2 linked regions of the Pseudorhodoplanes sinuspersici genome follow. The protein of the gene in region 2 binds, or shares a complex with, the protein of the main gene of each other region. Links are inferred from orthologs where the notes say so. Each region holds a gene or a part of one and is shown on either strand. Other genes may lie near its edges. The genes, in order: uvrA and mfd.

What was found.
Region 1: the proteins of mfd (region 2) and uvrA are in contact, whole or in part, in a crystal structure (PDB 4DFC), measured with the Escherichia coli proteins. The link is inferred for Pseudorhodoplanes sinuspersici from one-to-one orthologs.

The regions. Positions count from the first base shown.
Region 1 is NZ_CP021112.1:4,548,275-4,562,862, forward strand. What follows is about bases 3,730-7,221. They hold uvrA (excinuclease ABC subunit UvrA), read right to left. Parts: upstream 6,882-7,221; coding sequence 3,930-6,881; downstream 3,730-3,929. Other genes in these bases: CAK95_RS22205 (hypothetical protein), read left to right, coding at 3,730-3,859; CAK95_RS22215 (outer membrane protein), read right to left, coding at 7,122-7,221. Also shown: CAK95_RS22190 (hypothetical protein), read right to left, coding at 1-57; CAK95_RS22195 (nucleoside deaminase), read left to right, coding at 812-1,552; CAK95_RS22200 (hypothetical protein), read left to right, coding at 2,222-2,848; more of CAK95_RS22205, read left to right, coding at 2,993-3,729; more of CAK95_RS22215, read right to left, coding at 7,222-7,916; CAK95_RS22220 (outer membrane protein), read right to left, coding at 8,140-8,913; non-homologous end joining protein Ku, read left to right, coding at 9,285-10,196; ligD (DNA ligase D), read left to right, coding at 10,209-12,908; CAK95_RS22235 (single-stranded DNA-binding protein), read left to right, coding at 13,108-13,599; CAK95_RS22240 (MarC family protein), read right to left, coding at 13,611-14,234; gyrA (DNA gyrase subunit A), read left to right, coding at 14,419-14,588. UniProt on the Escherichia coli protein: The UvrABC repair system catalyzes the recognition and processing of DNA lesions. UvrA is an ATPase and a DNA-binding protein. A damage recognition complex composed of 2 UvrA and 2 UvrB subunits scans DNA for abnormalities.
Region 2 is NZ_CP021112.1:4,843,251-4,858,447, forward strand. What follows is about bases 3,560-7,660. They hold mfd (transcription-repair coupling factor), read right to left. Parts: upstream 7,279-7,660; coding sequence 3,760-7,278; downstream 3,560-3,759. Other genes in these bases: CAK95_RS23620 (DsbA family oxidoreductase), read left to right, coding at 3,560-3,649; CAK95_RS23630 (FAD assembly factor SdhE), read right to left, coding at 7,278-7,571. In the rest of the region: CAK95_RS23605 (extracellular solute-binding protein), read left to right, coding at 1-71; CAK95_RS23610 (AMP-binding protein), read left to right, coding at 71-1,597; CAK95_RS23615 (hypothetical protein), read left to right, coding at 1,688-2,944; more of CAK95_RS23620, read left to right, coding at 2,981-3,559; ATP-dependent DNA helicase RecG, read left to right, coding at 7,667-9,766; CAK95_RS23640 (DUF805 domain-containing protein), read right to left, coding at 9,768-10,133; CAK95_RS23645 (DUF502 domain-containing protein), read right to left, coding at 10,214-10,993; glmS (glutamine--fructose-6-phosphate transaminase (isomerizing)), read right to left, coding at 11,123-12,949; bifunctional UDP-N-acetylglucosamine diphosphorylase/glucosamine-1-phosphate N-acetyltransferase GlmU, read right to left, coding at 13,175-14,530; CAK95_RS23660 (hypothetical protein), read left to right, coding at 14,832-15,197. UniProt on the Escherichia coli protein: Couples transcription and DNA repair by recognizing RNA polymerase (RNAP) stalled at DNA lesions. Mediates ATP-dependent release of RNAP and its truncated transcript from the DNA, and recruitment of nucleotide excision repair machinery to the damaged site.

The sequences.
Region 1 (14,588 bases), 290 kb from region 2 along the record:
GGTGTGCAGTGTGAGGCGGCGTTTGGTCCGCGGGGTGGATCGTTTTGAACGTGACATTGAAGTCTCCCTGATTGTCCGCTCGTCCCCGCGGAGGCGGGGACCCAGGGGTTTGAGCAACTTGATCGCTTGTGGCTTTCTGGATTCCCGCCCTCGCGGGAATGAGCGGAGCAAGATGTGAAAGCCGGGATCAGCAAGGCGTGCGTCATCGCCCCTGTTGTTTGAGGCGCGGGGGCGCCTTGCACGCATCCCTTCGCGTGGCACGCAAAGGGCGAGGGGACGGAGCACCGGGCGGCGCACCTGTCCTTCAGTTGAGCCGCGCTGCCTTGCGACAACGCGGGCGCCTCCCGGCGCTCCGTCGTGACGTTTATGCGGCGCCGGGCCGCGCTTCGCGCGCGGTTCGTATCGAAACGAACCGCGTGTCAGCCGGCTCCCGGCAGAGGCTCTTAGTGGCCTCGGGCGGAGCCCCGGCGCCGCCCGGGGCCGGCTTGCGAGGCCGGACGCGGGCGCCACACCTGACGTCGCGTTTGCGACATCAGCCGAAACAGGATCGGCTCGCGCGAGCGCGCCAGCCCCGTCTCGGCGATCCCACGCAAGCCGGAGCAACCGGTTTTTGCGTCCCTCACGCGGGATCGGCGGCTAGGACTATAATCCAGATCCGGCAGGGCGGGGATAAGTTTTTTTTGTGCGATCGCCGGCCCGATTGGCAGCGCCGATCCGCCGGCCTGAATCCACCGTCGAACGGAATGAGCCCTTTGTTTTAACCTTTGGAGGCTTCAATCCCGCGGTCAGAATAAAAACCAAGGGAAGCGCCATGACCCAATGCCAGTGCGGTCACTCAACATGCGATCACGTGCCGAGCCACTTGCCGGATGCCGGACGGCGCGCGTTCTTCGGCGCGGCGGCGGCCGCCGCCGTCACCGTGGCCACGACATCGGCGCTGCAGGCGCAGACATCCGGCGTCGGCGTCACCGCGGACAAGCTGCCGGCCGGCAAGCGCGCCTTCATGGAGGAGGCGACGCGGCTCGCCATCGAGTCGGTTGAGAAAGGCTGGGGCGGACCATTCGGCGCGGTGATCGTGAAGGACGGCGAGATCATCGGCCGCGGCCAGAACCGCGTGCTGCTCACCGGCATTCCGGTCTATCACGCCGAGATCACCGCGATCATGGATGCGTCGGCGCGGCTCAACCCGAAGGCGCTGCTCGGCAGCGACTACGGCGCCGGCACCATCCTGGAGATGATCCCGCGTCCTGCCGGCTCGCCCGACCCGGTGCCGGAGCGCGCGAAAATGCTGAGCGGCTGCGAGATCTATATCAACGGCGCGCCGTGCCCGATGTGCATGAGCGCGATCTACTGGTCGCGCATCGACCATGTCTATTTCGCCGCCAGCCTGAAGGACACCAGCGCCATCGGCTTCGACGACGCCTTCCAGTACGAGGATTTCGCCAAGCCGTGGGCGGACCGGCGTATCGCGGTGACCGAAAATTTCGAACGCGACACCGGCCTGAAAGCGTATGCGGCGTGGATGAACAAGACGGACCGGCATCCGTATTGATGGCGCCGTATTAATCGCCTGCATCAGCCCCGGCGGGCTTGCGAAGCCGGACGCGGGCGCCACACCTGACATCGCTTTCGCGACATCAGCCGAAACAGGATCGGCTCGCGTGAGTGCGCCAGCCCTGTCCCGGCGATCCCACGCAAGCCGGAGCAACCGGTTTTGCGTCCCTCACGCGGGATCGGCGAGGGCAAGATTACGGCCGTGCGAGACGAGGGGGACAAGATTTTTTGAAAGGGCGCGCGTGGACGGAAGCCGCTGTCATCGCGGGACCTGACCCGGCCGAGCACGTCACTGTCATGGCGGGCTTGTCCCGACGATGCTTGTCACTGTCATGGCCGGGCTTGACCCGGCCATCCACGTCTTTTGCCAATGCGATACGGGGATAACTGGGAAGCAGCAACACATCGGAGTTGCCGAATCAGCTGCGGCTTCCCAAAGTGGGAGAAGTGATTCGGATCGACCACGGCAATGGCGATCTGGAATCAGCAAACAAGGCTTATGTTCGCTAGAATCTTCTCAGTTGACGAGTCGGTTTGTATCAAGAGCCGGAGAAAAGTCTAGCGCACATACGTCGCAAATCACAGGAGTGATACGATGACGACGGAGTGTGACGATTGTTCCAACTGGTCGGGCCTTTCGCCCGTCTGCAAGTGATCGGAGGCGAGGATGCCAACGATTGCTCTGCCGACCTTCCTCAAAATCTTGGGAAAGAGTTCGCCACAGAAAGTCACAGAATATAGCCGTTACTTAAAACCTGGCGGCTACAATTTCTACCACTCGCTGCATGACGCTGCGTATGCGCATACGATCGGCGGCGAGAGCTTCGAGGAATGTTTGGACAGTATTAAAGCCATTCCTCGGGTGTCGGAGCAGAAGTATAACGTCAATGCCTTCAAGCAGCTTGGCAAGTGGATCACGAAGAGCGGCGGCGCCAGCTTTTTCGCCGCCCCGGCAACGACGGTCGCATCGCCGAAGGGACACATCACCGTGAAGCTGCAGCCCGCGTTTGGTTGCGTCATCAGCGGCGAGCGCTGGCTCCTGCAGCTCTTCTATGCGAAGGACGCTACGCTCTCGAGGAGCGCGGTCTCGCTCGGCAAGCGCATGATGGAAAAGCACCTGGCGGTCGGCGACTTCGCTGATTGCAAGGTCGGCATCCTCGACCTTCGTAAACGCGAGGTTCTGAGTCCGCAGTTGGACGAACTCGCCATGGATCTTCTTCTCGACTCGGAATTCGGCTGGATCGACAGCTTCTTCGAGGCGCGGAAGGAACAGGTCAAGAAAGCCGCAGCGTAGTCGCCCGCATGCAACGAAAGTCTCCGGGCGTTACGCCAGGCGACTGTGCGCAGTCTGGTTTTAATTTCAGTTCATCTGAGCTGCGCTTGCTAGCGAATTTATTTCAGCCGCGGGCTTCTTGCAGCCTTACGAAAAAGCTAAACTATGGCCGAATTCAAATTGCACTCATGGTCGGCGAGAAACCCGCTGGCGATAATTGCGCTATTTATCTCGCTTATATACGGAATGAGTGCGCTATTGCTCGGAACATCAGTAGAAAACTTGACAACGCAAAATCAAACCGTGCTTGTCATCTTCATAGTTGGATTTCCCGTTGTCGTTTTGACGGTGTTCACTTGGTTAGTCTCGCAACATCACACGAAGCTCTATGGCCCATCAGACTTCCGGAGCGACAAAAGCTTTTTGGATGCCGGTCGTAACGCTCCGTCTGAGGAAGTGGGTAAGCGGCTAGAAGCGGAATTGGCGAGTGATTCTCCTATTGAGAAGTCAGATTCATCGCCGGAGCAGGCAGCAACATCATTAGAAATCAGGAAGACGCCGGAGGAAAAAGTCGAAGGGATAATCTTCGCAAAGGGCGTCGCGCGCTCGCAGCAGTTAAGTAAGGCTTTTCTCGCTGAAAGTCTCGTCTTTCAGGCGCTGCAATCAGAGTTTGGAGGATCGATCAGACGAGAAGTGGTTGTGTCAGGTGTGCACATCGACGGGCTTATATACACTCCGGACGGGAGCGTAGTAATTGTCGAGGTTAAGATATTCTCTGATCGATACGCAGAAGTATTTCGTCGTATTCGAGACGCGAGAAGCTTTCTTCAATCAGCGGAAGTCGCATTGCAGAGAGAGGGGATCGTGGGTGCAAAATCTCTGCTGGCAATTGTGATAGACGGAAATACAGGGCGACTATCCGAGCTGCGTTCGAAATTACAAAATTATTCTCGAGAAGAAGACCCGATCCAAATACGAATGTTCGGTTTGCAGGAGCTAATTTCGCAATTCGGTCTTGCGGAAAAATCGTGAAATACCGATGGGGTCGCATGAGGGGAAATAAGTTTTTCCAGTTCGGTATCAGCCATGCGACCAAAAGCGCTCACTCCGCCGCCTCAACTTTCCTTCTCTTCGGGCCACCCTTGGCCAGCACCGGCTTGAGATACTGCCCGGTATAGCTGCGCTTTTCCTTCACCACGTCTTCGGGCGTGCCGGCCGCCACGATCTCGCCGCCGCCGTCGCCACCTTCGGGGCCGAGATCGATGATCCAGTCCGCGGTCTTGATGACTTCGAGATTGTGCTCGATCACCACGACCGAATTGCCGGTCTCGACCAGCTCGTGCAGCACGTCGAGCAGCTTCGCCACGTCATGGAAATGCAGGCCGGTGGTCGGCTCGTCGAGAATATAGAGCGTGCGGCCGGTGGCGCGCTTACTCAATTCCTTGGCGAGCTTGATGCGCTGCGCCTCGCCGCCGGACAGCGTGGTCGCCTGCTGGCCGATGTGGATATAGCCGAGGCCGACGCGCTGCAGCGTGGTCAGGATATCGCGGATCTTCGGCACCGCCTTGAAGAAGTCGGCGCCTTCATCGACCGTCATGTCGAGAATGTCGGCAATCGACTTGTTCTTGAAGGTGACGTCGAGCGTCTCGCGATTGTAGCGCTTGCCCTTGCAGGTCTCGCAGGTGACGTAGACGTCGGGCAGGAAGTGCATCTCGATCTTGATGACGCCGTCGCCCTGGCAGGCCTCGCAGCGGCCGCCCTTGACGTTGAAGGAGAAGCGGCCGGGCTCGTAGCCGCGCGCTTTGGCTTCGGGGAGGCCGGCGAACCATTCGCGGATCGGCGTGAAGGCGCCGGTATAGGTCGCCGGGTTCGAGCGCGGCGTGCGGCCGATCGGCGACTGGTCGATGTCGATGATCTTGTCGATGTGTTCGAGGCCCTCGATCTTGTCGTGCGGGGCGGGGGCATCGCTCGCGCCGTTCAGCTTGCGGGCGATCGACTTGTAGAGCGTGTCGACCAGGAAGGTCGACTTGCCGCCGCCCGAGACGCCGGTGACGGCGGTGAACAGGCCGAGCGGGATTTCGGCGGTGACGTTTTTCAGGTTGTTGCCGCGCGCATTGACGACCTTGAGCGCGCGATGCTTCGTCGGCGCGCGGCGCTCTGGAACGGGAATGCCGTATTCGCCGATCAGATATTTGCCGGTGATCGAGTGCTTGTCGCTCATGATCTGATCCGGCGTGCCCTGCGCGACGATGCGGCCGCCATGCCGGCCGGCGCCGGGGCCGATATCGAGCACATAATCGGCGAGGCGGATCGCGTCCTCGTCATGCTCGACCACGATCACGGTGTTGCCGAGATCGCGCAGGCGTTTCAGCGTTTCAAGGAGGCGCGCATTGTCGCGCTGATGCAGGCCGATACTCGGCTCGTCCAGCACATAAAGAACGCCGGTGAGGCCCGAGCCGATCTGCGAAGCCAGACGAATGCGCTGGCTTTCGCCGCCGGAGAGCGTGCCGGAGGCTCTGGCGAGCGTCAGATATTCGAGGCCGACATCGACCAGGAAGCGCAGGCGGTCGCGGATCTCCTTCAGGATGCGGACGGCGATTTCGGTCTGCTGCTTGTTCAGTTGCTTGGGAATGTCGTTGAACCATTCCGCCGCGCGCTTGATGCTCATCTCGGAGACCTGGCCGATATGCAAGCCGCCGATCTTCACGCACAACGCTTCCGGCTTCAGGCGATAGCCGTTGCAGGCATCGCACGGCACGTCGGTGAAATACTTGCCGAGCTCCTCACGCGCCCATTCGCTTTCGGTTTCGCGGAAGCGCCGTTCCAGATTGGTGATGACGCCCTCGAACGGCTTTTTGGTGTTGTAGGACCGCATGCCGTCGTCATAGGTGAACTTGATCTCGTCGTCGCCCGAGCCATAGAGGATCGCGTCTTGAGTCTTCTTGGCCAGCGCCTTCCACTTGGTGTCGAGCGTGAACTTGTAATGCTTGCCGAGCGCTTCCAGTGTCTGCACGTAATAGGGTGACGATGATTTCGCCCATGGCGCGATCGCGCCCTTGCGGAGCGTTGCGTCCTTGTCGGGGATGACGAGGTCGGCATCGATATGCTGCTCGACGCCGAGGCCGCCGCATTTCGGGCAGGCGCCGAACGGATTGTTGAACGAAAACAAACGTGGCTCGATTTCGGCAATGGTGAAGCCGGAGACCGGGCAGGCGAATTTCTCCGAGAACAGCATACGCTCTTCGGCATGCGCGCCCTTCAGCCGCTTGCCTTCGACGGCGGCGCCATCGGCGAATTCCGCCACCGCCATGCCTTCGGCGAGATGCAACGCGGTCTCGAAGCTTTCGGCGAGCCGCTGCTTGATGTCGGATCGCACCACGATGCGGTCCACCACCACGTCGATATTGTGCTTGAACTTCTTGTCGAGCACCGGCGCGTTGGCGATCTCGTAATATTGGCCGTCGATCTTCAGCCGCTGGAAGCCGCGCTTCATCCAGTCAGCGATCTCTTTCTTGTATTCGCCCTTCCGGTCGCGCACGACCGGCGCCAGGATGTAGAGGCGGGTGCCCTCTGGCAGCGCCAACACGCGATCGACCATCTGCGACACCGTCTGGCTTTCGATCGGCAGGCCGGTGGCGGGCGAGTAGGGCACGCCGACCCGCGCCCAGAGGAGGCGCATGTAGTCGTAGATCTCGGTGACGGTGCCGACGGTCGAACGCGGGTTCTTCGAGGTGGTCTTCTGCTCGATCGAGATGGCCGGCGAGAGGCCGTCGATCTGGTCGACATCCGGCTTCTGCATCATCTCCAGGAACTGCCGGGCATAGGCCGACAGCGACTCGACGTAGCGGCGCTGCCCTTCCGCATAGATCGTGTCGAATGCGAGCGAGGATTTGCCGGAGCCGGACAGGCCGGTGAACACCACCAGCGAATCGCGCGGCAGGTCGACATCGACATTCTTGAGATTGTGCTCGCGCGCCCCGCGGATCGAAATGAACCGGCGGTCGGCGGCCAAAGAGGATTTGGATTTGGCGCTCTTGTCGAAAAGGTCGTTCATGCAGCCGGATCTTCGGGCCTGGAGGTCATTAATTCAGGGCGGCGGAGGTCCGGCGCGCGGAAGGCAGGCGGGCGGACAGATGCGAACATAGTAAGAACGGCGGCAATGCGCTAGTGCCCGCCGACGCACTGCTGCCATCTGGGGACAAGTGGGCGGCGCCGGCTGGCCGGGATCATGTCAAAAACAAAAGGGCCGGCGTGAAGCCGGCCCTTTGGCAATGTCGTGCCGCTGCGAGGCGGATCAGTATCGTGCGACAACCGGCGAGACCGGCGTCTTGCCCCAGTCGAACTTGTAATTCAGTCCAGCTTTGAGCGTGTGGACCGAGTCGAGTTCATGGCGCCAGCAGAAGGTGGCACCGCCTGACGTGCCGCAAACATCGGCGTCTTTCAGGTCGATAAACAGATACTCGATTTTTACGCTCCAGTTGTTGAGCCAAGCCCATTCAATGCCGCCGCCGACGGCCCAGGTCGTGAGCGTCTCGTTGTTCGTTGCGTTGATGAGACCGCCGCCGCAGCCGCCAGTCGAGCAGTTGTCGAACGTTGCCCGATTGAGATTGACGAATGCCGCGCCGCCCTTGGCATAGAGCATGACGCGATCCCAAGCATAGCCAAGCCGGCCACCGGCGAAGCCGTACCATTCGCCCACCCTGGCGCTCGAAAGCGTATCCAGGGCCGGGCTCAAGGGATCGGCCGCCAGGCCATCCAGCTTGATGTAGCCAAATTCGCCCTCGATGCCCCAAACCCATGGCGAACCGACAGCCTGCCAATTCCAGCCGATCGTGCCGCCGCCAATGAAGCTGGAATCCAGCCCATGCGACCAGGACGAACCGGCAACATTGTAACCATCCAGGTCGGTACTGTTTGCGTCACCGCCCCAAGCGCCACCTGCGAAGCCGCCGATATAGAAACCGGTCCAGTTGTAAATAACGGGCGCGGGTGGAGGAGCCTTATAGGCGGGACGCAAGTCCGCCGCGCTGACCGGCATACAGAGTGCGTAACCAATGAGTGCTGTGATTCCCAATCGAGTTTGCCACATGGTGTCCCCCGTCGGCATAAAACTCTTGGTGCAGCCAATATACATGTATTCCGTGGGAGTAGCGTGATGTTTCAGCAACGCTCATTAAAAAACGTAACCTCTGTTTGCTCGAGCAAATTTTGTTGCTTGACAGTGTAGGTGTTTTTTTGCCGCCGACTCACTGCCAAAACAAAAGGGCCGGCGTGAAGCCGGCCCTTTGATCGTTGGATGAACGCTCGGGGGATCAGTATTTCGCCATCACCGGGGCCGGGGTCTTGCCCCAATTGAAGGTGTAGTTCAGGCGGCCCATGATGGTGTGGATCTGCGTATCGAAGTCGATGTAGCTGGCGGGGGAGCCATTGGTTTGAGTGGTGAGCTTATCGCCCATCGTCAGGTCGTAGTAATTGTATTCGACCGCGAAGCTCCAGTTCGGCGCGAAGGCATATTCAACGCCGCCGCCAACCGTCCAGCCGCTGGCATTGCCAGAGACGGAGGAGGTGACGCCGTTCGTCGCATTCAGCGTGGAGAGTTCGACACTGGCGCCGGCCCAGCCACCCTTGGCGTAAGCGAGCCAGCGATCCCAGGCATAACCGATCTGACCGGTTACTGAATACAGCTGGTCGATGTCGGTGGTGCGGAAGCGATCCGGGAAGCCGAGATTGGCAAGCGCGACCGACGCTTCGGTGATCTGCAGGTCCGTACCGGACCACATGCCTTCGACACCGAGAACCCAGTTGCCCCATTGCCCGCGCCAGCCAACCTGACCACCGGCGATCCAGTTATCTTTGCTGTGGGTGTTGTTGATGAAGAGGCCGTTGATCGTCGCATCGGTTGCCCAATCGGCATCCATGAATGCGCCGCCGACCTGACCGCCGATATAGAGACCCGACCAGTTGTAAATCGTTACCGGCGGCGGAGCCGGCGGTGCCTTGTACACCGGCCGAGCCATGTCGGCAGCTTGTGCCGCGCCGAAGCTGAGCGCCGCCGCGACGACGGTTGTTGAAACGAGAAGCCGCATATTCAAACCCCCCAATGTTGCGAGCGCAACGTCAGAAAACGAACGCGGCATCAACGACAACATTTCGATTTAGTTTCAGCTCAAAAGAGCGAAATTCGACTGTGTTGCAATTGAGCGACGTTCAGCCAATCGCCTAGGTTGTTACAATAACAATCACGCGTTTTCTCGCTAGGACTTTTCTGCAACATTCTCATCAAATTGCAAAGATGGTGCGTTGATAGGGGTTGACAACAACTGAGCGGTACTACGTTCCAGAAATTTCGAAGCAAAATTTATGGCGAAGTTATTTCTTCTATGAGCGCTGTGCGGAACTTTGTTTGTTCCGAGTCGTTCAAGACAGTTGGCGGGGTAGATTCGGAAAAGGGTTCTCCATGGCCACGCGTGCGTATTGGTCCGGCCGTATTCGATTGGCGTTGGTTTCAATCCCTGTGGAAGTGGTGTCGGCCACCAAGACGTCAAGCCGAATTTCCTTTCATCAGATCCACGAGCCGAGCGGAAAACGCATCCGCTACGAGAAGGTCGTGCCCGGCATCGGTCCGGTCGATACTGATGAAATCGTCAAAGGTTATGAGGTCGAGAAGGGCAAATATGTGCTGCTCTCCGACGAAGAAATCGCCGATGTGAAACTGGAAGCGAAGAAGTCGATCGATCTCGTGCAATTCGTCGATGCCGACGCGATCGAACAGATCTATTTCGAGAAGCCGTTCTATATCCTGCCATCCGAGGAAGACGAAGATGCCGAAGAGGCCTATATCGTCCTGCGCGATGCGCTGAAGAAAACAAACAAGATCGGGCTTGGCCAGATCGTCGTGCGCGGGCAGGGCTCGATCGTTGCGATCAAGCCATTCGGCAAGGGCCTGTTGATGGAGACACTGCGCTACGCCGACGAAGTGAAGAAGGCGGACACGGTGTTCGAGGATGTGCCGGCGAAGAAAGTCGACGCCGATCTGATCGATCTTGCGGAAGAATTGATCGACAAGAAGTCCGGTGAATTCCATCCGGAGAAATTCAAGGACACCTACACGGTTGCGCTGCGCGAACTGATCAAGGCGAAGCAGGAAAACCGTCCGCCGCGCGAGATCGAGGAAGCGCCGCCGGCATCCAATGTCATCAATCTCATGGATGCCTTGAAACGCAGTGTCAGAGGTGGCAGCGCCGAGACAACCAAGGCGGAGAAGTCTGAATCTGGCGGCACACGCAAGGCTGCGCGCAAGACCAAATCCACAGGCAAGCCGGCCAAGAAATCCGCGCGCAAGACCTCAGGCCGGCGCAGGGCGGCATAACAGGACCACATCATGCCGCGCGGCAGCCTTCGCGACTATCACGCCAAGCGGGACTTCAAGCTAACGGCCGAGCCGAAGGGCGTCGTCGGCAAACGCAAGTCGACCGGTTTGCGCTACCTGATCCAGAAGCATGACGCATCACGCCTGCATTACGATTTCCGGCTGGAATGGAACGGCACGCTGCTGAGCTGGGCGGTGCCGAAAGGACCGAGCGAGAATCCCGACGACAAGCGTCTTGCGGTGCATGTCGAGGATCATCCGATCGAATATGGCGATTTCGAAGGCACGATTCCCGAAGGACAATATGGCGGCGGCACGGTGATGCTGTGGGACACCGGCACCTGGGAGCCGCATGAAGACGATGTCGATGCCTCGCTGAAGAAGGGCAAGCTTGGCTTCACATTGTATGGCAAACGGCTGAAGGGAAACTGGGCGCTGGTGAAACTTCGCCGGCGCAGCCCCAAAGACAAGGACAATTGGCTGCTGATCAAGGAGCATGACGAATACGAGCGCAAGACCGGCAAGCTGACGGTCGAGCGCGAGACGTCGAGCGTGAAATCCGGCCGGGCAATGGATGAGATCGCCGCCGGCAAGACGGTCTGGCAATCGAACCGGGGAAACGGGCGCGGGTCTTCACGTGGGTCTTCGGAAGTCGAAGAGATCATTGCGGGACCGGCGAGAACGAAAAGCGCCAGCGGCTCAAAAAAAAAGTCCTTAAGTCAGTCAAGCGAAAAGCCGCCAAGCAAAACATCAAGCGTAGGCAAAACGTCAATCGCAAGACTGCCGGCCTTCATAGCGCCGCAGCTCGCAACACTGGTCGAGGCCCCGCCAAGCGGAAATAACTGGCTGCACGAAATCAAATATGACGGCTATCGCGCGGTCGCGGCGGTTGCCGGCGACAAGGTCGCGATCTGGACGCGCAACGCGCTGAATTGGACCGACAAATTCCGGTCGCTGGTCCCGGCCTTGCTGAAGCTTCCCTGCGAGAGCGCATTGCTGGACGGCGAGATCGCCGTTGCTGATGCGGAGGGCCGTACCGATTTCGGGGCGCTGCAGAATGCGCTGAGCGAAGGGGCGGGCCGCATGGCCTATTATCTCTTCGATCTGTTGCTTCTCGATGGGAAGGATTTGCGCCAGCGTCCGTTGATCGAGCGCAAGGACATACTGCGCGATCTTTTGTCATCCTCGGCCGGCAAGGGACCGCTGATCTATTCCGACCACGTGGTCGGTCATGGCGAAGAAACCTTTGCGCAAGCGAGCAAGCTCAAGCTGGAAGGCCTGATCTCGAAAGAGGCCGGTGCGCCGTATCGTTCGGGCCGCACGCGGAGCTGGCTGAAAAGCAAATGCGGTTTCGAGCAGGAATTCGTCATCATCGGCTGGCGGCCATCGACCAAGGCAGGACGGCCATTCTCATCCTTGCTGCTGGCGGTGCGCGAGGGCGATCATTATCGGTATGCCGGGCGCGTCGGCAGCGGCTATTCGGGGGCAGGACTCGAAAGCCTGTCGAAGCAGTTCAAGGCGCTGGCGCGCAAGACGCCGCCGGTGAAGGATGTGCCGCCGGACATCGCGCGGCGCGCGAAGTTCATCGAACCGCAGCTCGTCGCCGAAATCGCCTTTCGCGGCTGGACGCGCGATGGCCTCGTCCGGCAGGCGTCGTTCAAGGGATTGCGCAGCGACAAGCCCGCAAAAGAGATCGTGAAGGAGACGCCGATGCCGACACGCAAGGTGGCCAAGGCTGCTGCGACATCCGCAAAGAAGGCGGCAAGCAAGTCTGCGCCGAAAGCGAGCAGCGCGCGGCGGAAGGCGGCGGCCCCGCGCAAGCCTGTCCGTTCGTCCGCCAGCGACGGTGCAGAGCAAATCGAAGGCGTCCGCGTCACCCATCCCGATAAGGTGCTGTTCGCGGCCCAGGACGTCACCAAGCGCGAGTTGATCGATCATTATCTGTCGATTGCCGATGCGATGCTGCCGCATATTGTTGACCGGCCGATCAGCCTCGTGCGCTGTCCGAGTGGCAGCGGCGGATCGTGCTTCTATCAGAAGCATGCCTCGGATGGCTTTCCCGGCGAGTTCAAGTCGATCAGCATTCGCGAGAAATCGGGCACCGACAAATATCTCTATATCGAGGACGAGCGCGGGCTCATCGCCGCGGTGCAGGTGGGCGTGCTGGAACTGCATCTGTGGTGCTGCCATGTCGACGATGTCGAGAAGCCGGACCGGCTGATCTTCGATTTCGATCCCGACGAGGGGCTCGACTTCATACATGTCAGGGAAGCGGCGAAGGAGATGCGCGCCCGGCTGAAGGATCTCGGTCTTGAATCCTTCCCGATGGTGACGGGCGGGAAGGGCGTGCATGTGGTCGCACCGCTCAAGCCCGGCCATAGCTGGGACGAGCATCGCGAATTCGCCGAAGCGCTGGCGCGGGTGATGGCGGAGGAGCATCCCGACCGTTTCGTCGCCAACATGTCGAAGGCCAAGCGCAAGGGAAAGATCTTCGTCGATTATCTGCGCAACCAGCGCGGCGCGACGGCGATCTGCCCGTTCTCGACGCGGGCGCGGCCAGGTGCCTATGTCGCGATGCCGGTGTCGTGGCAGAAGCTGGCCCGGCTCGACAATGCGCATCCGGTGGCGGTGGGCGAGGCGGCAAAGTTTTTGGGCCGCAGCGATCCCTGGCCGGGCTACTTCAAGCTCAGGCAGCCGCTGCCGAGGATGTAGGGCCGAGCGCGCGATGCCGGAGGCCTTTGAGTTGCGCAGCGGTATTTTTGCTGCTAGAACAAAAAGAGAACTTTGTTGACGGTATGGTGTTGAACCGGCCTTGTGCGCGACCACTTGTGGAAAAGGCTTGCTGCGGCAAGCGGCGGCGGACGCGACGCACTAGGGTGCGGGATTGCGCCGGTTTGAACGGGAGAGTGTTATGGCGGGTTCGGTGAACAAAGTGATCCTGGTAGGAAATCTCGGGAAGGACCCCGAAATCCGCCGGACGCAGGACGGGCGGCCGATTGCCAACCTCTCGATCGCGACGTCCGACACCTGGCGCGACAAGGCGACCGGCGAGCGCAAGGAAAAGACCGAGTGGCATCGCGTGGTGATCTTCAATGAGGGCCTGTGCAAGGTCGCCGAGCAATATCTGAAGAAGGGCGCCAAGGTTTACATCGAGGGTGCGCTGCAGACCCGCAAATGGACCGACAAGGACGGCGTCGAGAAATACTCGACCGAAGTGGTGCTGCAGGGCTTCAACTCGACGCTGACCATGCTGGATGGCCGCAGCGGTGGCGGCGGTGGTGACCGCGTGTCCGATTATTCTGGGGCTGACGATTTCGGCTCGCCCGGACCGACCGCCTCGCGCCGGCCGGCGATGGCTGGCGGCGGCGGTCGCGGCGACATGGACGACGAAATTCCGTTCTAGCCCGGGCCGCGTTAAGCCCACGCCGCGCGCACGCCGTCGATCACGAATTGCACGGCGAGCGCGGCGAGGATGACGCCGAGCAGGCGCTCCAGCACGATGTTGCCGGTGACGCCGAGCAGTTTCGCCAGTCGCGCGCCGATCATGAAGGCGAGCAGGCACGAAATCAGCACGATGGCGATGACCGCAATCAGACTGCCCAGGCGGACGATGTCCTGGCCGGCGCGTCCAGCCAGGAGAATGGCGGCGGTGATCGCGCCGGGGCCGGCCATCAGCGGGATCGCCAGCGGGAAGGCGGCGATATTGCGCACCTGATCGTCGATCGCCGCTTCCGCCTCATGCGATTTCCGCACGATGCGCACGCCGAACACCATTTCTGAGGCGATCGAGAACAGCAGCAGGCCGCCGGCGATGCGGAACGCCGGCAGGCCGATGCCCAGCTTGTTCAGGAGCCAACTGCCAATCAGCGTTGCCCCGCACAGGATGGCAAAGGCAATCAGGCTGGCGCGCAGCGCGACCTGACGGCGCGCCTTGGCCGGCAGCCCCTTCGTCAACGAGACGAAGATCGGCACGAGCCCGAGCGGATCGACCACAACCAGCAGAGTGACGAGGGCCGAGATGAAGAAGTCGAACGGCATGCAACGAGCCTCGCCCGAAGCGTGAAAAAAGGCAATGCTGGGGCAGGTTCGTAGGTGACTAAAAAGGGTCGCCTAACAATTTGAAATATAAGAGAAATTTACGAGGTTTCCGTCATAAAAGTGTTGGCTTTGGCGACGTGAATCGGCTATGGGAGCGCCAGCCGAATTCTGCTGGAAAAATTCCTTGTCTGAACCTGAAAATCCCGCGTCCGGAGGCTCCCTGCCGCCGGATATTCGCCCCGTGTCGATCACGGAGGAAATGAAGCGCTCGTATCTCGATTACGCCATGAGCGTGATCGTCTCGCGTGCGCTGCCGGACGCGCGTGACGGCCTCAAGCCCGTGCATCGGCGCAT
Region 2 (15,197 bases):
AACATCCAAAGACAACGCCGCTCTTCGGCTATCTGCCGGAGGCGTGGTGGCACAACCCGGGAGCTCGATGATGCACGCTCCGATTTCGATGGCGGGGCGCAGTGTACGAAGCGCTGCAACAACCATCGATTCCCTCTTCCGTGCCAATGCGGCCCGCAGGCCTGACGCGGATGCCGTCATCGATTCACCTGACCGGGAACGCGTCATCGGACAACCGCCGCGCCATTTGACTTATGCGCAAGCCGATCGCGCGGTTGAGGCGATTGCCACAAGGTTGCGCCAGATCGGCTTGCCGGCCGGAACGGTTGTTGGCCTGCAGATGCCGAACATCGTTGAAAGCGTCCTCACGCTTCTGGCGATCACCCGTGCCGGCATGGTGCCGGCCCCACTGCCGCTGTTGTGGCGGCGGGCAGATTGCGTCGCGGCATTGTCGCGCGCCGGTGCGCGAGCCATCATCACCTATGGGCATGTCGATGACATGGATCACGCGCAACTCGCGCTGGGTATCGCAGCCGAGCTGTTCCCCATCCGGGTGGTCTGCGGCTTTGGCTGCGGCCGTGTTGATGGCATCGTGCCATTCGACGATTGCCTGAGCGCCGATATCGAATCCACGCATGAGCTGGATGTGTCGCTCAGCGAGTCTTCGCCCGCCGCCGCCATCACTTTCGACATGACGGCGGACGGTCCCGTTGCGGTGCTGCGCGATCATGCGCAATTGCTGGCAGGCGGCGTGCTGGTGCAGCATCGCGCCACGATCCAACCTCGCGCCGCCATCGTCTCGACGATCCCGGCAACATCATTCGCGGGCTTGGCGACATCTTTCGTGCCGTGGCTCCTCTGCACCGGCACATTGATCCTGCATCATCCGTTCGATCCCGATGCGCTCGCAAGGCAGATCGCAGAGCATGACGGCAACATCCTGGTGGTTCCCGACGCGCTTCTGTTGCCACTGACGCAATCTGAAACGCTCGACACAACGCGCTCGCTCAAAAGCATTATCGCGCTCTGGCGTTCGCCGGATCGTGTTGCCGCGTCATCACAATGGCCGGCCGATGCGCCAAATCTCGTCGATGTAGCTGCGTTTGGAGAAGCAGGGCTTTTGGCGTCAGTGCGGGCGGCGAATGGACGCGCTGCACCGTGGCCGACTGGCAATATCGTTGTCGCCGAGAATGGACACGACATAACACTCGGCAGGGTTGCACAAACGGTGACAGGAACGCTCGGCCTCGGTGGCCTCCTCGCGGCATCCCCGCTTCGCCTTTATGATCCAGAACCAACGGAAGCACCCGACACCGGGGCTGATCTCGTCGATACCGGTTATTCCTGCCGTCTGACGCCAAACGACGAAACGCTCGTCATCACAGCCTCACCGGTCGGCCTCGTTAATGTCGGCGGTTACCGCTTTGCGATGCACGACCTCCAGTTGCACGTGCGTGATATCGACGACAATGGCGTCATCGCCGCCTTTCCTCATGCACTAACGGGCTATCGGCTCGCAGGACATGCAACAAATTCTGAGGTCGTGCGCGCAAAACTTGAAGAGAGCGGATCGAACCCGCTGATCAGCCACGCATTTCACGATCGTTTACCGTCCTGACGTTAAGGGAGTTTCCGAAGTCGCGTTGACGGCGTGTTAAATCGCGAAGCGCTATCCATTCCGTGTGATTGAAATACGGGATGAGCGTTGATGTCGCTGCAGGGACCAATCGTTGTCGTGGCGGAGAAAAGGTCCTCCAAGCTGCTCGAGGCGATATCGATCGCTGGCGCCTTCCCTGTCATTGAAGCGTCCTGTGAAGATGCAGCCGCGGCGATTGCTGCAGCCGATCCAACCGCCATCATTCTCGCCGATAGCCGCGCCGCCACCGATCCCGCGCTCGCCGAATGCCTGTCGCGCGACATCACCCGCAAGAGCCCGATTGTTCCCGTTGTCGCCTGTGCGGGTCCCGAAGATACACTTTCATATCGTGAAGCCCTGATGATCGGACGGGAAGCGACACCCGCGGCTGTGACCGCGCGCGTTGCCTCGGTGCTGCGCGTTCGCACGCTGCATGCAAGCGTGTTGCGCCGGGCCGAAGCGGCTCAGGCCGCTGGAAAGACCGTACCGACGACGTCGACCAGCGATCCCATTGAAGATGCCACGGTTATCCTTGCCGGGCGCGGGCGCACCTATCCGGAGCTTTCGGTCGGCATCGGTGAACATACCGGTCTGATCGGCGTCCTCACCATCGAAGCCGCAGCCCGCTTTCTGAAGACGCGCGATGCCGACGGCCTCGTGATCGGCGATGGCTTCCGCCCGCAAAGCGTCGAAGCCATTCTGACCATCGTGGCCGAAGACTCGCGCTTTCGCGATCTGCCAATCGGCGTCATCGGCCATCAATTGTCGATCGACGAACGTGAATTGCCGCATCTGGTTTTCGCCGACGATCCACGGAGCCTCGTCACCAAGATCTTGCCGCTCGTCCGTCTGCATGCCTTCGAACGGAGACTGCGCCGGACGCTGCAAAATTTCGATCAGGACGGCGTTGTCGATCCGGCGACAGGCCTCCTTCATCAGGCGGCCTTCATCGCCGAACTCGATCGCGTCATACGCGATGCAGACCAGCACTCATCAGGACTGTCGCTTGCCCGCTTCACCTTCGACGCCAGTTTCGACAATCGCGCGATCAATGATGCCGCGCGCATGATCGGCAAGCTCAAGCGGACCGCCGATTTTGGCTGCCGCGACGATGACGGAACAATTCTCCTGGCCTTTGCCGAGACCGACATGCGCCGCGCCCAGGCGGTGACGCGCCGGTTCACCAACGTGCTCAAGCACACAATGCTGCTGCCGGAAAACCCGCGCGCACCGGCGACACCGCGCGTCATCCTCACCCGCCGCAAGCCGGCCGATACGGTGGCGAGCCTACTCTCCCGCGTGACGATCCCGGCAGTTGCGGCGGAATAGCGGCAGGCCTACATGGTGCGGACAGGAGATGTCCGCATGACCAGCACCAAGACCCCCGTTCGTATCGACGTCGTTTCCGATGTCGTCTGCCCATGGTGCTTTATTGGCAAGCGCCGGCTTGAACAGGCCATCGCCCTCAATCCCGACATTCCGGTCGAGGTGCACTACCACCCCTTCTTCCTGAATGACTGGATTCCGGCGGAAGGCATTTCCCGCGAGCAATATCTGACGACGAAATTCGGCTCGCCTGAGCGCTACAAGGACATTGCCCAGCGTGTCTCAGCCGCTGCCGCCGAGGACGGCCTCGTCTACGCCATCGACAAGGTGAGCCGCCAGCCCAACACGACCGATAGCCACCGCCTGATCCACTGGGCTGCACTCGAAGGCAAAGCCCCCGAGATGAAGCAGCGGCTGATGGAGCTTTATTTCTCCGAAGGCGCCGACCTCTCCGACAAGGCGGTGCTGGTGAAGGCGGCGGCCGATATCGGGCTCGATGCCGATGCCGTCGCAAAGAAGCTGGACGGTAACGAGGACCTCGATGCCGTGTCGCAGCGTGTCGAGGCGGCCAAGTCCGCGGGCATTCAGGGCGTGCCGTTCTTCATCGTCGATAACGCCTTTGCCCTGTCGGGCGCACAGGCCCCCGATCAACTCGCCGCCGTGATCCAGCGCGCAGCGAACGAGAGGGCGCAGAAGGCGGCGGGTTAAATCGCGGCCGCTCCACAAACTCCGTTCATTCCCGCGCAAGCGGGAATCCAGACCTTCAAGCGCTGGGTCCCCGCTTTCGCGGGGACGAACGGATGAATAATCGAGTCGCCTCACGCCGCCTTCTGGTTCTCCGCGATCTTCACCAGGTTGCGCAGGATTTTGGTCGTCCCGAGCAGACGCTGCACCGGCTTTGGCCAGTCATCCAGGAACACGACCTTCTGGTCCGGCCGCACCTTGGCGATCGGCGCCTGGCTCGCGATGTAACGCATCAAGCCTTCCGGATTGGCGAAGCTGTTGTCGCGGAATTGCAGAACCGCACCCTTCTGGCCGGTGTCGATGCGCTCGACATTGGCGCGCTTCGACAAGAGCTTGATCACCACGATCTGCATGAGATGCTTGACCTCGTCCGGCAGCGGACCGAAGCGATCGACCATCTCGGCCGCGAAGCTTTCGATCTCCTGCTCGTTCTCAACGGTCGCGATACGACGATAGAGACCAAGCCGCACCGACAGATCGGCGACATAGTCGTCGGGGATGAGCACCGGTGTACCGACGGTGATCTGCGGCGACCACTGATCGGCCACCGGCTCGGTGATGCCGGCTTTGAGGCTCGTGACCGCCTCCTCCAGCATCTGCTGATACAGCTCGAAACCGACTTCCTTGATGTGACCCGATTGCTCCTCGCCGAGCAGATTGCCGGCACCACGGATGTCGAGATCGTGCGAGGCGAGCTGAAAGCCCGCACCCAGCGTGTCGAGCGATTGCAGCACCTTCAGCCGCCGCTCCGCCTGCGCGGTGATGCGCTTCTCGGCCGGCAGCGTGAACAATGCATAAGCGCGGATCTTCGAGCGTCCGACACGGCCGCGCAACTGATACATCTGCGCAAGACCAAACCGGTCGGCCCGATGCACGATCAGCGTATTGGCGGTCGGAATGTCGAGACCGGATTCGACAATGGTGGTCGAGATCAGCACGTCGAACTTGCCGTCATAGAAAGCCGACATGATGTCTTCCAGCATGGTCGGCGGCATCTGGCCATGCGCGACCGCGACCTTCACCTCAGGCACCGCCTTGTCGAAGAATTCCTTCGCACCGGCCAGATCCTCGATGCGTGGGCAGACGTAGAAGGACTGGCCGCCGCGATAGCGTTCGCGCAGGATCGCCTCGCGCACCCCGAGTGGATCGAATGGCGAAACGAAGGTACGAACCGCAAGACGATCGACCGGAGGCGATGCGATCAGCGACAGATCGCGCACGCCGGTCAGCGCAAGTTGCAAGGTACGTGGGATCGGCGTCGCGGTCAGCGTCAGCATGTGCACTTCAGCGCGCAGCGTCTTCAGCTTCTCCTTGTGCGCAACGCCGAAATGCTGCTCCTCGTCGACGATGACCAGCGCCAGGTCCTTGAATTTCACGTTCTTGCCCAGCAGCGCATGGGTGCCGACCACAATGTCGAGCGTGCCATCGGCGAGCGCCTTGCGGGTCTGCGTCATATCCGCGGCGCTCACCAGGCGGGAGGCCTGACCGATCTTGATCGGGAAGCCGCGGAAGCGTTCAGTGAACGTCTTGAAGTGCTGGCGCGCCAGCAATGTCGTCGGCACGACGACCGCAACCTGCTTGCCGTTCATCGCCGCGACAAAGGCCGCGCGCAGCGCCACTTCGGTCTTGCCGAAGCCGACATCGCCGCAAACCAGCCGGTCCATCGGCCGACCCGAAGCGAGGTCCTCGATCGCCGCATCGATCGCATTCTGCTGATCCTCGGTTTCCTCATAAGGGAAGCCGGCGCAGAATTCGTCATAGGCGCCTTCGGGTACGGTGAGCCTCGAAGCCTCACGCAGCTTGCGCTCGGCCGCCACTTTCATCAGTTCATGGGCGATCTCGCGGATGCGGTTCTTCATCCGCGCCTTGCGCGTCTGCCATCCGGTGCCGCCGAGGCGGTCGAGTTCGACTTCCAAGTCTTCCGAGCCGTAGCGCGACAACAGGTCGATATTCTCGACCGGCAGGTACAGCTTGGTGTCGCCGGCATAATGCAGCTCGAGGCAATCATGCGGCGCACCCGCCGCCTCGATGGTCGAGAGGCCGATGAAGCGGCCGATGCCGTGATCGACATGGACGACGAGATCGCCGGCCGACAGGCTGGTCGCCTCGGCGATGAAGTTCTCCGCGCGTTTCGAGACCCGGCGCGGCCGCACCAGACGATCGCCGAGGATATCCTGCTCGCCAATGATCGCGACCCGGTCAGTCTCGAAACCGGTTTCGAGGCCGAACACGGCCAGCGACACATCCGTCCTCGGCCGCGCCAAAGCCTCCTGCCAGGTGGCCACATTGGTCAGGTTGGCAATGCCGTGGTCGCGCAGCACGTGCCCCATGCGATCGCGTGCGCCCTCGCTCCACAGCGCGATGACCACATTCTTGTTGTCGCGCTGCAGCCCTGCGACATGCCTCGTCACGGCGTCGAACACATTGGCATTCTGCTCGGCGCGCTCGGCCGCGAAGTTATGCCCCTGCCGCGTACCGATATCGACAACAGAATCCTGTTCGGGCACAGCGAACGGCGTCAGCCTTGCGACCTTCGATCGCTCCAGCCTGTCGCGCCATTCCTCTTCGGTGAGATAGAGCCGCTGCGGCGGCAGCGGCTTGTATGGCACGCCGCCGGCATCGGCCGGCACATTGTGGCGCGCATCGTAATAGTCGTTGATCAGGCTGATCCGCTCATGCGCGACATCGTCGGCGAGCGGTTCCAGCGCGATCGGGGTGCCATCGAGATAATCGAGCAGCGTATCGAGGTGGTCGTGGAACAGCGGCAACCAATGCTCCATGCCGGGATAGCGGCGGCCTTCGCTGACCGATTCATAGAGCAGGTCGTCCCGGGTCGCGGCGCCGAAGGCTTCGACATAGCCCAGCCGGAAGCGGCGGATGGTTTCAGTCGTGAGCTGGAATTCCGACACCGGCACGAGATCAAGCGCGCGCAGATCGTATTGCGTGCGCTGCGTTTCGGGATCGAAGGAGCGGATCGTTTCGAGCTGATCGCCGAAGAAGTCGAGCCGCACCGGCATGTCCATGCCCGGCGCAAAGAGATCGAGAATGCCGCCGCGTAGCGCATAATCGCCCGGCTCGCGCACCGTCGAGGCCCGGGTATAGCCGTTCAGTTCAAGCCAGCTCGCCACGCGTTCCATGGGAAGCACATTGCCCGGCGCCGCCGACAGCGATTTCCCGGCGACGAAGTCGCGCGCCGGCACACGCTGCAGGATTGCGTTGACCGTGGTCAGCACCACCGATGGCTTGTCGCGGGCCTCGACATTGGCGAGTCGCGATAGCGTCGTCATGCGCTGCGCCAGCACGGCCGCATACGGCGACACACGGTCATACGGCAGACAGTCCCAGGCGGGGAATTCAAGCCGCTCGATATCGGGGGCGAAGAATGACAGGCCGCGGGCCAGCGCAGCCAGACGCGTCGCGTCGCGGCACACCACCAGAAGACTGACCGACGGCGCATGCGGCCGCGCCGCGATGGCGCGCGCGAGATCGGCAACAACCAGCCCTTCGGCGCCGTCAGCGACATTCGACAGCGTGATCGGCTTGCGTGGCCGCAGCAGCTCGGCCGGGCCCTTGATCATCAGTGTGTCCGCCATCAGCGAATCTCTCCGCTCGTGGCGTGGAAGGTCCGGATGCGATCGAGAAGACCGGTGTGATGCGAAGTCGGAATGGCAATTTCGCCGGTCACCCAGCCATAAATATCGTGATCCGGCACGTCCAATAGCCTCTCATATTCGTCCAGGTCGCCATCGGTCATGTCGCCGATATGCGCATCGGCAAAACGGCCGAGCAAAAGGTCGGTTTCGCGGATGCCGCGATGCCAGGACCGGAACAGCAGCCGCCGCCGCCGCTCACTCAAGTCCGCGCTCGATCGTGTGGTCCCGGTCATCTTCGCTCCAACGCCAAAAGCCCGGACGGGCCGGGCGCGGCTGATATAGGCCGCGGACGCGCGTCTGTCAGCCCGTTCGTGTTATGCGTATCTGCATGAGGCCCAATCTGCTCGACCCGTTCTTTGCATCGATCACGTCGCTGGCCGGGATCGGCCCGAAGGTGGAGAAACTGTATCGTCGGCTGCTTGGCCGCGATGACGTGCCGCGTCTGGTCGATCTCTTGTTCCACATGCCGACCGGCGCCATCGACCGCCGAGCCCGGCCGAAACTGCGCGACGTCCAGCCGGGCAGCGTGGTGACGGTGAAGGTCACGGTGGATCGTCATCGCCCGGCCCCGCCGGGCCGCGATCGCGTGCCGCATCTGATCTATGCCAGCGACGACACCGCGGATCTTGTGCTGACCTACTTTCGCCCCCGCAAGGATTACCTCGAAAAGCTCTTTCCGGTTGGCGAGACGCGTTACGTCTCCGGCACCACGGCCTTCTATGACGGCATGCTGCAGATGGTGCATCCCGACCGCGTGGTCGACGAGAAGGGTCTCGCCGCCCTGCCCGCCATCGAGCCCGTTTATCCGCTGACCGAAGGGCTCTCCGAGAACATGATCACCAAGGCGATGGAGGCCGCCTTGTCGAAGGTACCGCAGCTTCCCGAATGGCAGGACGAGGCCTGGCTCAAACGTAACGGCTTTCCCGCCTTCAGCAATGCGCTGATCGCGGTGCATCGTCCCTCTGACATCGCCGGCATTGAGCCGGACAGCCCCGCCCGTTCGCGCCTGGCCTATGACGAATTACTCGCCAGCCAGCTTGCGCTCGGCCTCGTTCGCGCCAGCAACAAGCGCAGCAAGGGCCGCGCTCATGCTGGCGACGGGCATTTGCGCCGGGCAATCATTGCCGCTCTGCCCTACTCGCTGACGCTATCCCAGCATCGGGCGCTCGATGCCATCGTCGCCGATCTCTCAAAACCCGAGCGCATGGTGCGTCTGCTGCAAGGCGATGTCGGTTCGGGCAAAACCGTGGTCGCGTTGCTCGCCTCCGCCGCTGTGATCGAGACGAGGCGCCAGGCCGCGCTGATGGCGCCGACCGAAATCCTCGCGCGGCAGCATTTCAAGACCATTGCGCCGCTGGCCGAAGCCGCCGGCGTCCGCGCCGAAATCCTGACCGGCCGCGAGCGGGGCAAGGAACGCGACGAGAGACTGGCGCGGCTCGCCAAGGGCGAGATCGACATTCTCGTCGGCACCCATGCGCTGTTTCAGGACGAGGTTGTCTTTCGCGATCTCGCCCTCGCCGTCATCGACGAACAGCATCGCTTCGGCGTGCACCAACGCCTTGCCCTCGCCAACAAGGGCGAGGCCGTCGACATGCTGGTGACAACCGCGACGCCGATCCCGCGCACGCTAGTGCTGACCTATTTCGGCGACATGGACATTTCCGAACTCCGCGAAAAGCCCGCCGGGCGCCAGCCGATCGATACCCGCACCATCCCGCTCGACCGCATCAACGACGTCGTCGAGGCGGTCGGCCGCGCGCTGGATGACGGGCAGCGCGTCTACTGGGTCTGCCCTCTCGTGGAAGAGTCGGAGAATGTCGACCTCGCCGCCGCCGAGGACCGCTTCAAGACGCTGCGCAAGCGCTTTGGCGGCATCACCGATCTCGTCCATGGCAAGATGCGCGGCGCCGACAAGGACGAAGCGATGCGCCGGTTCGCTGCCGGCGAAACGCGACTGCTCGTCTCGACAACGGTGATCGAAGTCGGCGTCGATGTGCCGGAAGCGACCGTCATGGTGATCGAACATGCCGAGCGCTTCGGCCTTGCCCAGCTTCACCAGTTGCGCGGGCGGATCGGCCGCGGCAGCGGCAAGTCGACCTGCCTCCTGCTCTATCGCACGCCGCTTGGCGAGATCGCCAAGGCACGGCTCACGGTGATGCGCGAGACCGAAGACGGATTTCGCATTGCCGAGGAGGACCTGAAGCTGCGCGGCGAAGGCGACGTGCTCGGCACGCGGCAGAGCGGCATGCCGTCTTTCCGCATCGCGTCACCGGAGGCGCACGGGCATCTGCTGCCCGCCGCCCGCGACGACGCGCAGCTAATTCTCGCGCGCGATCCCGTGCTCGCAAGCGAGCGCGGGAAGGCTCTTCTGTGTCTGCTCTATCTGTTCGAGCGCGACGACGCCATTCGCCTGATCAAGGCGGGATGAGTTACGCGCCGAGAGGATTGGGGCCGTATGTGTTGGTGCCCGCTTCGCCCTGCTGGATGAACCAGATCAAGAGGATGATGAAGCCGATGATCGGCAGAAACCACAGGAGCTGCCACCAGCCGGAACGGCCGGTATCGTGCAGGCGGCGCGCGCCGACCGCAAGGTTCGGCAGGATCGTTCCCAACGTGAAGATCGAACTCAGCGGGTAGATCGAGTCAGATCCGAAAACGGCCATGTCCAGTATGCTGGCCGCAATTCCTGCGAGCCACACGAACAGAATCCAGTACCAAAAGGCCGACCGTTGCGCGCGGCCGTTGAAGTTCACGTAGTTATTGAAGCCCGATTGGATCGCCTCGGAAAAGTTCATCGCCCCGTCTCCTGATTGCAAAATCAAAAAAACGCATAGGTTACAAACAACACTGGACTAAAACACGCGACGTGTGACGGCTATTTGATCCGTTCTTTCGTCGTCTCGCTTGCGTTCGTCGTCTCGCTTGCAGCCTGAGCCGCACGCGCGGCGGCGGCAATCGCGGCAAAACCGCCTTGTCCGTTACCATTGGATGCACCGGGCTGAATCATGCCGGCCGACATAATCAAAGTGGCCGCGGCTTCGACGGGAATGTCGAGTTCGATAATCTTCTTGCGCGGCAAATAGAAAAAGAAGCCCGTTGTCGGGTTGGGCGTACAGGGCAGAAAAACTGAAATCTGGTCGTCGTCGCCCGGCAACCGGCTCGCGACATGGTCGCTCGGCGGCTGCGACAGAAACACCAGCGACCACATCCCCGGCCCCGGGAATTCAACCAGACCGACTTTGCGGAAGCTCGTTCCCGATTTCGAGAACAGCATCTGGAAGACCTGCTTCACCGTCCTGTAGATCGGACGCACGATCGGCATGCGATCGATCAGGTGATCGCCGAGCTGGATCAGCGAGCGGCCGACGAGATTGGCGGTCAGGAAACCAAGCAGCGTCAGTGCGACCAGCGCGATAATCAGGCCGGAGCCCGGAATGTTCCACGGCAGATAGGTTTCCGGCCGATACGCATCGGGGATCAGCGGCCGCACCCAGTCGTCGACCCAAGTGACAAAGGCCGTGATCAGCCAGGCGGTAATCGCCAGCGGCCCCGCCACCACAAGGCCGGTCAGGAAATAATTGCGCAGTTTGGCGCCCAGACCTGATGGCGGCAGGTCTGTTTCGATGAGATCCGGAGGTGGCGACTGTTCGTTCATACGTGTTTTCGGGCGATTCAGATCGTCCATTATAGACGCATTCCGCTATAAACGCATTCCTTGCCGGTTACAGCGGAATGTCTTGGTTTAAAAGTTCCGCATTAAAAGTATTGGATGAAGAATATGGACTTATTCCACGGTCACTGACTTGGCGAGGTTCCGCGGCTGGTCGATATCGGTGCCCAGCGCCACTGCCGTGTAATAGGCCAGGAGCTGCACCGGCAAGGCATAGACCAGCGGCGTCACCGAGGATGGCATGTCCGGCAAGGTAATGATGGTCACACCCGGCATGGTCGCCTCGGCGGCGCCCTTGGAGTCGGTCAGGAGGATGATCCGGCCGCCCCGGGCCGCCACCTCCTGCATGTTCGAGACCGTCTTCTCGAACACCGAGTCATAAGGCGCCGTCACGATCACCGGCATGGTCTCATCGATCAGGGCGATCGGACCGTGCTTCAGTTCGCCGGCGGCATAGCCCTCGGCGTGGATATAGGAGATTTCCTTCAGCTTCAGCGCCCCTTCCAGCGCCAGCGGGTAGCTGGTGCCGCGGCCGAGATAGAGCACGTCGCTGCTTTTGCCGAGATCGCGCGCCAGCGCCTCGATGTCACCTTCGAGCGTCAGCGTTTCGTTCATGTGGCGCGGCACTTCGATCAAGGCCCTGACCAGCTTGCGCTCCTCAGCGTCGCTGATCGCTCCGCGCGCGCGGCCGGCGGCGATGGCGAGACAGGCGAGCACCGACAACTGACAGGTAAAGGCTTTGGTCGAGGCGACGCCGATTTCCGGGCCGGCCAGTGTCGGCATGATGACATCGCTCTCGCGGGCGATGGTCGATGTCTGCACATTCACCACCGACAGCACATGCAGGCCCTGCTCTTTCGCGTAACGGAGCGAGGCCAGCGTGTCGGCAGTTTCGCCCGATTGCGAAACGAACAAGGCCAGATCGCCCTTGCGCAAAGGCGCCTCGCGATAGCGGAATTCAGATGCGACATCGATTTCGACCGGCAGCCGCGCGTAGCGCTCGAACCAGTATTTGGCGACAAGCCCCGCATAATAGGCGGTACCGCAGGCCGAGATTGAAACGCGCTCGATCTTGTTCCACTCGAACGGCAGCTCGCCCGGCAGGACCACGCTTTCCTTCGCCATGTCGATGTAATGCGACAGCGTATGGGCGACCACTTCCGGCTGTTCGTGAATCTCCTTCGCCATGAAGTGACGATGGTTGCCCTTGTCGAGCAGAAAGGCCGAACTGCTGGTCTTGATGACGGGACGCTTCACCGCGTTGCCGGCAACGTCGAAGATCTGGACGCCGTCACGGGACATGACCGCCCAATCCCCTTCATCGAGATAGGAAATGGCATCGGTGAAGGGCGCGAGCGCAATCGCATCGGAACCGAGATACATCTCGCCGCTGCCATGACCGATCGCCAATGGCGATCCCTTGCGCGCGCCGATCATCATATCGTCTTCGCCGGCGAAGATGAAGGCGAGCGCGAAAGCACCGCGCAAACGCGGCAGCGCCGCGCGCACCGCATCGACCGGCGAACGGCCCTTCTTCATTTCCTCGGTCACGAGATGGGCGACGACTTCGGTATCGGTTTCGGTGCCGAAGGTTGCGCCCTCTTTTTCAAGCTCCTCGCGCAACTCGCGGAAATTCTCGATGATGCCGTTATGCACGACGGCGAGCCGCTCGGTCGCATGCGGATGCGCGTTGTTCTCGGTCGGCTTGCCGTGTGTCGCCCAGCGGGTATGGCCGATACCGGCGAGGCCCGACAAAGGCTCGCGATTGAGGCGCTCCTGCAAATTCTTCAGTTTACCTTCGGCCCTTCGGCGTTCGAGGTGACCGTTCTCGACGGTGGCAATACCCGCTGAATCATAGCCGCGGTATTCGAGACGCTTCAGCGCATCGACTAGCTGGCCGGCGACCGGCTCACGTCCCAGAATTCCAACAATCCCGCACATTCGTGCTCATCCCCCGCCGACGACCCTAGAGCATGATGCCGAAAAGTGTGAAGCGGTTTTCGGACGACATCATGCTCTAACTTATTAGAATCGATCACGTTTATGACTTTGGATCGATTCGATCCAAAGTCATCGTGATCTATGGGTCGTTAGACCGGCATCTTATGGTTAGCGGAAATCAAAAAGCGTTTCCGCGTGTGACAGATAGGGTGCGCGACGGTACGCTCAACTGTGTTCTTTTTTGCTTACCGTCTTCAGGCTGCGCAGGCGGGATACCCAGCCTTCCTTAACGACTTGTCGCACGCGGCCCAATGCCAGCGAATCCGGCGGCACGTCCTCGGTGATCACCGAGCCTGAGCCGACATAGGCGCCGTCGCCGATTGTCACCGGTGCGACCAACGCTGAATTGGAGCCGACGAAAGCTCCCTTGCCGACATCCGTGCGCTGTTTTGACGTTCCGTCATAATTACAGAAAATCGTACCGGCACCGATATTGGCGCCCTCGCCGACGCGCCCGTCACCGATATAGGCGAGATGATTGGCCTTGGCGCCATCTTCCATTGTGGCTTCCTTCACCTCGACGAAATTGCCGACGCGCGCCGCCTTGCCGATTTTCGCGCCGGGCCGCAGCCGCGCATAGGGACCGATCGATGCACTCTCGCCGACATGCGCGCCGCTGAGATTCGAGAAGGCATGAATGACGGCTTTCGATTCCACCGTCACGCCAGGGCCGAACACGACATAAGGTTCGACCGTCACATCACTTCCGAATGTGGTGTCGGCGGACAGAAACACCGTCTCCGGCGCGATCATGGTCACGCCGGCATCGAGCGCCGCCTTGCGCAGACGCTGCTGCAAGACCGCTTCCGCTTCGGCAAGTTGCGTCTTGGTGTTGATGCCGCGCACATCATCCTCGTCGACTTCGACCGCAACCGCGCGCAACCCGGACTTGGTGGCGAGCGCCACGGCATCCGTCAGGTAGAATTCCTTCTTCGCATTGTTGTCGTCGATACCATCGAGCAATGCGAGTGCGTGCCGGCCATCGAGCGCCATCAAGCCGCCGTTGCAAAGCCGGATCGCACGTTCGGCTTCGCTCGCATCATTCTGCTCGCGGATGGCAACGAGTTGACCATCTTTCACAATGAGGCGGCCATAGCCGGTCGGATCGGCCGGCGTGAATCCGGCAACCGCGACCGCGGCGCCGCCCTTCAATGCATCGCGCAGCTTTTGCAGCGTTTCGGTCCGCACCAACGGCGTATCGGCAAAGACAATCAGAATGTCGTCGAAGCCGCGCTCGAGAACCGGACGCGCGGCCAGCACCGCATGCGCTGTCCCAAGCCGCTGCATCTGCCGCGCCATCTCCGCATTGGGGATAATGCGCTTGGCTTCCTTGGCCACGGCATCATGATCCGGGCCGACGACAACCGCGCACGCTTTTGCGCCCGCTTGCCCAACGGCGCGCAAAACATGACTGAGAAGCGTCTCGCCGCCGATCGCATGCAGCACTTTTGGGAGCGAGGAACGCATCCGCGTCCCCTCACCGGCCGCAAGCACAACTGCAAGGCATGTCCGTTCCGCCATCTCGTCTTTCCCGATTAAATCAGCACTCGTGTCCTGTCTTCAACGCTTCGTATCCCTTGCCGCGATTTCTTGAACGAAGCGTTGGAGACAAAAGGACACTAGCAACTTTTGATTCTCGTGCGGTTTGTTTCTGACGTTCCGATGGAAGAGATGACCGCGAGGGCGATCGGAACGTCAGAAACACCGCGCCAGGTCTTAGCCGAGCATCATGGCGCGGAAAAGCCGCAAGCGCCCGACTTGAAACCAAGTCTTAACGACGGCTTCCTGCTAGCATTTGCGGAACATGATTCGTGGCGGGAAGATGCCGAAGCAAGCTATAAGACGCGCCAATCCCGTGGTTTCCCATCTGCGCCTCGATTTGCGCGGATTGGCGCGCCCCGCCCTCTGGGGGAGTGCGGCTGTCGCATCCCTGCTTGTGGTGGCCTTTGCGACACAGACCGCGACCGGCAAAAATCGCCTCGCCACGGCTTACAGCACGATCACGGGGGCGTCCGAGGTCGCCGCCCTGGAGCGGGAACAAAAGTCGGCTCAACGGGAACACGTCCTGCAGGTCGAGACACGGAATCTGACCGAGACGATGCGCAACCTTTCGGCAGATCGCGATCAATTGCTGGCGCGCATGGCTGTGCTCGAACGTAATTATGAAGACGTCGTCACCGGTTCGATC